3 regions of the Massilia sp. LC238 genome follow, and region 3 is predicted to be linked to each of the others. Evidence: predicted binding sites of a transcription regulator. Region 3 holds the regulator's gene; each other region holds the start of a gene.

Region 1 (2,266 bases), on a different contig from region 3:
GGCATGAGCGACACCAATTCGCGCATGACCGCCTACGCCGCCTACCAGTTGGGCGACCGGGCGCTGGCGCTGCGGGCCTGGCGCGAGTTCTTCGCCTCGGACTGGCTCAAGCGCGGCAGCCCGCGCCATACGGTGCGCCGCATCGACGGCCCGGCGGTGCTGCGTCCGGTCGACGAGATGAGCGGCATCAGCACCAACGGCTCGGCGCAGTGGGGCCTGGCTGCGATCCAGCACATGGCGCTTGGCGGAGACACGCTGGACGAGGCGGCGCGCGCGGCCGGACTGCTGCCCTGAACGGGGATTCAGTTCTCCAGCTCAACAATAAAGCGGGCGATTCATGCGCAGCGCTCATCAATACCGCAGCTTGCGGTATTGATGCTGCCTCTGCCCTCCTGCCTAGCGGTGCACCAGCACGGGAATCGCGCTGTGCACCAGCACCTTGTGCGTCACGCTGCCCAGCAGCAAACCCTTGACGCCGCGCCGTCCGTGCGAGGCCATGATGATCAGGTCGCACATGCGCTCGCGCGCGGTGGCGATGATGGCCTCGTCGGGATCGTCGGACACGACCTGCACGGCCGTGCAGGGTACGCCGGCGTCGCGCGCCAGATTGGCGATCTCGTCCAGGCGGCGCTGGGCGTGCTGGCGGCTGCTGGCTTCGTACTGCTCCGCGGTCAGTTCCAGCATCTCGGCATCGGCGGTGATGGCCCGGAACGGCGCCGTGGCTGTCATGGCGACGAGCTCCGCCCCGCTTTCCCTGGCGAATTCGACGCCGGCGTCGATGGCGCGTCGGGATGCCTCCGATCCATCGGTAGGTAACAATATGCGTTTGTACATGTCCGGCTCCAGAATAGAAGCGACGCACGCTTCGCGCGGCGCCGATACGCTTTGGAGCATGCTGCCGTCGGCATGTTCTGGGCCATTGCCCGGGTTTTGTGATGCAGATCAAGCGCAGCCCGCTCGTAGCGCCGCTCAGTCCGCTCCCGGCATCCAGTAGTTCGGGTATTGCTCGCGCAGCGCATCCAGTTCCGACAGCGTGCCCGACAGGTGGCGCCGCACCGCCGCCTCGGCCGCGGCGGCATCGCCCTGCGCGACCGCGTCGGCGATGGCGCCGTGGTCCTTCAGGATCTGGTCGGCCTTGCCGTTGAGCGGCAGGTGCAGGCGGCGCAGGCGGTCCATGTTGCCGCTGCGGTGGCGCATCAGGCGCCACAATTCCTCGACGTCGGCCGCGACGTAGAGCTGGCGGTGGAAGGCATGGTCGACCCGGTAGAAGGATTCCAGGTCGTTCGCCTTGAGCGCCGCGCGCTGCTGCAGCACCAGGCTTTGCAGGGACTGGCCGAGCGCCGCATCGTTCTTCCGGGCCAGCGTGCGCACCACCTCGAGCTCGATCGACAGCCTCAGGAAATGGGCCTGGCGCGCCGAGGCGATGCTGATGCCGCGCACGCGCGTCGCGTGCTGCGGGTAGATGTCGACCAGTCCTTCTTCCTCGAGGCGCATCAGGGCATCCCGGATGGGGGTAACGGACAGCTCGAAATGCGCCGACAGTTCGTTGCGCGACAGGAGGGTTCCGGGCTTGAGCGTGAGGTTGACGATTTCCTCGCGCAGGTATTCGTACACCTGGACCGCGGCCTGGCGCGATCGGTCGAGGGTGAACGGGCCGCTGAATGCGATTGTTTCCATTGTTGAAGCCATCAAAGGCTGCATGATTGTTATTCGAAGCTCCACGCGGCGCGTGGCGGCGAAGTACCAGTCTGGCTCCTGCCGAATTGACAAGATGCTAGCACATTAGTGCCGGTCGAACGAGGGCGGCCTGGTCTTCGGTGGGGGCAGGCCCGGGAAGACCATCGCGTCCCACTCAGCGACGTGAGCGTTTCTGATCGACGCATAATCTCTCATGCAAACTCGTTATAATGCACTAATACATTAGCGCAATGGCCCAACATGACACGACGCCTTCTCGCTCTGAGCCTTCTGCTCGCACACGGCTTCGCCCATTCCGCGCCTTTCTCGATGGACGCCGATGGGCGCCTGCCGGTCATCGTCACCGACGCGCAGGCCACCTATCGCCTTGCCGGCGAACTGCTCGGCCGCGACCTGCAGCAGTTGACCGGTTTTTCCGCGACCCGCACCGACAGCCTGGACGACTGCCGCGAGCGCTGCATCGTGATCGGCGCCATCGGCTCGCCACTGGTAACGCAGGTCGCGCAGGCGATCGGGGTCGACCTGGCGCCGCTCGCCGGCCAGCAGGAGCGCTACCTCCGCGCCGCCG
Region 2 (2,266 bases), on a different contig from region 3:
TCGCTGCGCTGAGCGCGCTGATGCTTGCCTGCGCCGCCACCGGAGGCTATATCTACCTGAACGATGGCCTGCCGACGCGCAAGCCGGTCCAGGACAACCTGGCCAACCAGAAGGCGCTGGTGCTGGTCGAGGACAAGGCCAATGCCGAGGCCTGCAAGAAGCGCTACGGTTTCGACTCGACCTACGAGTACTGCCTGCAGGCCGACGTCGCCAGGGACCCGACCGTGGTGCTGGTGGGCGACAGCCATGCCTACCACGTGGTGGCCGGCCTGACCAAGTACTACAGCAGCGTCGGCGAGAACCTCCTGATGCTGGGCACCCGCCATCCGTACTGGGGCCTGGACCCGCAGGGAGATCCCTACCAGCAGGCGACCCAGCCGATGCTGGAGCTGGCCCTCGGCATGCCTTCGGTGAAGACCGTGGTGTTCTCGACCCACCTGCGTTTCGGCAGCGCGCCCGAGCACCGCATGTGGGTGGATGCGGCGCGCGAGACCTTCCGCCGCTTCACCGCGGCCGGCAAGCAGGTGATCTTCATGAACGACGTGCCCATCATCAGCTTCGATCCGCGTTCCTGCATCAAGCGCGCCGGCGTGGCCTCGTCGGCCACCCGCGTGCCCTGCGCGATCACGCGCGCCGAATGGGAGCAGCAGGTGGTGCAGCACCGCGAGGTCCTGGGCGCCTTCGCCCGCGAGTTCCCGCAGATGGCCTGGTTCGATTCGTCCACGGCCTTGTGCGACGACAGTAGCTGCCACGCCATGATCGACGGACGCCTGATGTACCGCGACACCAACCACCTGAGCTATGACGGCGACCTGCTGGTGGGCAGGCATTTCGCCGAATGGATGCGCCGGCAAGCGCCGAAATAAGCCTGCACGGACGGCCCGGGGAATGCGCTCCGGGCCGTCCTGTCCAGTATTTGTCCCGTTTTGCCTCTCTCTTGTTTTAACCCCCACCGTAGGAACAGTCTGATTGATTGGCGGCAATTTCTGGCGGCTTTCCGCAACGTAAGATGAATTCTTACCGGCAACGTTTTACCCACGCCGACTAATTCATCCCTCGTTTCCTGGAGAATTTCCGTGATCACGACCGAATCGACGCCCTCCAAGTTCAAGCCCTATACCCGCCAGACGATCCACACGGCACGCCAATGGCAATGGCTGACGCCGGAGCTGCAGGAAGCCGTGCAGGTGGTGTCCCATGTGTTGCCGTTCCGCGTGAACGCCTACGTGCTGGAGGAGCTGATCGACTGGGACAAGGTGCCGGACGATCCGATCTACCGGCTCACCTTCCCGCACCGCGACATGCTGCCCGCCAGCGAATACGAACAACTGCGCGACCTGGTGCTGTACAAGAAGGACGAGGCGGCCACCGCCAAGCTGGTGCACGGCATCCGCATGCGCATGAACCCGCACCCGGCCGGCCAGATGACGCACAACGTCCCGCGCGTCAACGACGCGCCGCTCAAGGGCCTGCAGCACAAGTACAAGGAGACCGTGCTGTTCTTCCCGAGCTCGGGCCAGACCTGCCACGCCTACTGCACCTTCTGCTTCCGCTGGCCGCAGTTCGTCGGCATGGACGACATGAAGTTCGATGCGCGCGAATGCAAGGAGCTGGTGTCCTACCTCGAGACCCATAAAGACGTCACCGACGTCCTGATCACCGGCGGCGACCCGATGATCATGAACACGCGTTCGCTGGCCGAGTTCCTCGAGCCGCTGCTCGAACCGAACCTGGCCCACATCCAGAACATCCGCATCGGCACCAAGTCGGTGGCCTACTGGCCGCAGCGCTTCGTGTCGGACAAGGACAGCGACGACCTGATGCGCCTGTTCGAGAAGGTGGTCAGGTCGGGCAAGAACCTCGCGATCATGGGCCACTACAACCATGCAGTCGAGCTGCGCCACCCGATTGCCCAGCAGGCGGTCAAGCGCATCGTCGGCACCGGCGCCACGCTGCGCATGCAGGGGCCCCTGATCCGCCACATCAACGAAGACCCGAAGAGCTGGGCCGAGCTGTGGACCACCGGCGTGCGCCTGGGCGCCATTCCGTACTACATGTTCGTCGAGCGCGACACCGGCCCGCGCGACTACTTCTCGCTGCCGCTGGCGCGCGCGCACCAGATCTTCCAGGAGGCCTACTCGATGGTGTCGGGCCTGTCGCGCACCGTGCGCGGTCCCTCGATGAGCGCCTTCCCGGGCAAGGTGGTGATCGACGGCGTGGTCACGATCAATGGCGAGAAGCTGTTCGCGCTGCAGTTCCTGCAGGC
Region 3 (2,266 bases):
TCTCCTTGGGAAGGGAGATTGTCGGCCGGATACCCGCGGCGCGCTTGACCCTGGCTACTGCTGGTTTGACAGATTCTCGCGATACGCGCGCCGGTAGGCCGCGGGCGTGGTGTCCATCGCCCTGCGCATGGCACGGGTCAGCGCGCTCTGCTCGGAAAAGCCCGCTGCCAGCGCGATTTCGGCCACCGGGCGCGCCGTCGCACGCAGCCATTCGCAGGCATGGCGCAGGCGGCAGTCCAGCAGCCAGTCGTGGGGCGTGCTGTCGCGCTCTTCGCGAAACAGCGCATGCAGGCGGCTGACGCTCAGGCTGCAGGCGCGCGCCATGGCCTCGGTGGTCCACGGCAGGCCGGGTTCGGCCTCGATGCGGGCGAGCAGGGCGGCCAGGCGCGAGCTTGGCGCGGGCGCCCCCAGCACCAGGGTGTCGAGCAGCAGCGGGGTCCAGCCGGCCAGCACGGAAGGCGCGGGCGGGGCGGTGGCGGCCATGATGCCCATGAATTCGACCAGCTTGCGCGCTGCGGGACCGATGGCGCCGAAGGGCTGCTCGAGCAGGCGCTGCCAGGGTCCTTGCGCGAAGGTATCCGGTCCCAGGTCGACGATCAGCGACCGGTTGGCCACCGGGCTGCACTGCGAGTGCCAGGCGCCGGGCGCCACCACCGCCACGCGCAGCGGATCGAGCCTGGCCTGGCGGCCTTCGATTTCCAGGGCGACTTCGCCGCTCACGGGCAGCACCAGCTGGCCGAACTCGTGGCGGTCCGAGCTGCGCGCGGCGCCATAGCTGCGTAGATGCAGGTCGAGCAGGGCAGCGGCCATGGCGGTGTCGCTAGCCCATCGGGCTGCAGACGTCGGTGCCGGCCGCCAGCGCCTTGAGCTTGGCCGGGTCGAGCAGGGTGACTTCGCGCTTGTCGACCTGCAGCCAGCCCTGCTTCTTGAAGCGCGACAGCAGGCGGCTGATGCTTTCGATGGTGAGCCCGAGGTAGTTGCCGATGTCTTCGCGCGACATGCGCAGCTGGAAGCTGTGCGGCGAATAGCCGCGCGCCGCGTAGCGTGCCGACAGGTTGACCAGGAAGACGGCGAAACGCTGCTCCGCCCGCATATTGCCGAGCAGCAGCATGACGTTCTGTTCGCGCGTGATCTCCTGGCTCATGATGCGGTGGAAGTGGCGCAGCAGGGCCGGCACGTGGCCGAACAGCTCTTCCAGGCGCGAGAACGGGATCTCGCACACCTCGCTGTCCTCGAGGGCCACGGCGTCGCAGTGGTGGGTGCCGCTGATGGCGTCCATGCCCAGCAGTTCGCCGGCCATCTGGAAGCCGGTGATCTGGGCTTCGCCGGCGGCGTTGACCTGATAGGTCTTGAAATGGCCGAAGCGCACCGCGTACAGGTTCCGGAAGGGCTCGCCCATGGCGTAGAGGCGCTCGTCGCGCGCGAGCCGGCGGCGGCGGCCGATGATCTGGTCGAGGCGATTGATGTCGGCATCCTCGAGGCCCATCGGCAGGCACAGCTGGTGCATGCTGCACGCGCTGCAGCTGGCCTTGAGGGCCTGGATGACCTTCGCTTCGCCCGGGAGCGAGATGGGTTGGTTCATGGCAGGGAAACGAAAATGCGGACGCGGCCATTATAGACAAAGGCCGCGTCCGCGGGTTTCATTTCTAAAATACAAGCCCGATTACAGGTGATGCCGGTGTTCCGCCTTCATCCTGTAGTACTCCTGGCGGCCCTTGGCGCGCACGGTCGCGGCGATCTCGGCGGCTTCCTGGGCCGCCTGGTTCACGGTCGCGAAGGCGTCGGCGTTCCCCTTGAGCGCTTCCACGGCCTGCTGCGATTGCGCCGTGCCCGCCAGCGCCAGCCCGAAGGTGGCCGACACCGCCAGCTCGGCGGCCAGGGTGTCGAGGCTCGGCGCCACCACGTCCTGCAGCGCCTTGGCCGCCTGCAGCTCGGCGCTGGCCTGGGGCGCCGCCAGCGTACGCGCCAGGTCCATGTCGCCGGCGACCCGCGCCAGGAAATCGAGCGCCGCGCGGCTGCCGGAGCGGTTGGCCAGGTCGCCGAGGCGCAGCAGGGCCGTGTTCCTGGCATTGAACACGGCACGGCCGGCGCGCGCACTTTCGACGAAGTCGATCATCGGCTGGACCGCGATCTCGCTGCCGATGTAGCCGAGGGTGGCCACGATCTGGGTCAGGAACTCCTCGTGCTTCTCCGGCTCGTTCACCAGCCAGTCCAGCAGCAGGCGGGCGTCCTTCTCGCCGTACTGCGAGGCCAGCTCCCATGGCAC

The links. Region 3 encodes FNR, which switches genes on or off when oxygen is low (the NO sensors DNR and NnrR bind a similar motif). Its sites were predicted from a motif close to TTGATNNNNATCAA; they were not measured.
Region 1: a site for FNR is predicted at 933-946, ahead of FG94_RS11275 (universal stress protein). Genes of this name have one in related genera too.
Region 2: a site for FNR is predicted at 970-983, ahead of FG94_RS14570 (KamA family radical SAM protein). Genes of this name have one in related genera too.

What each region holds. Positions count from the first base shown of each region.
Region 1 is NZ_JNNN01000039.1:96,527-98,792, forward strand. It holds gene FG94_RS11270 (hypothetical protein) at 1-294, shown strand, start outside; gene FG94_RS11275 (universal stress protein) at 397-834, opposite strand; gene FG94_RS11280 (GntR family transcriptional regulator) at 970-1,677, opposite strand; gene FG94_RS11285 (glycosyl hydrolase 115 family protein) at 1,939-2,266, shown strand, end outside.
Region 2 is NZ_JNNN01000053.1:44,373-46,638, reverse strand. It holds gene FG94_RS14575 (acyltransferase family protein) at 1-866, shown strand, start outside; gene FG94_RS14570 (KamA family radical SAM protein) at 1,077-2,266, shown strand, end outside.
Region 3 is NZ_JNNN01000025.1:38,249-40,514, forward strand. It holds gene FG94_RS05525 (AraC family transcriptional regulator) at 55-810, opposite strand; gene fnr (fumarate/nitrate reduction transcriptional regulator Fnr) at 821-1,582, opposite strand; gene FG94_RS05535 (hypothetical protein) at 1,664-2,266, opposite strand, start outside.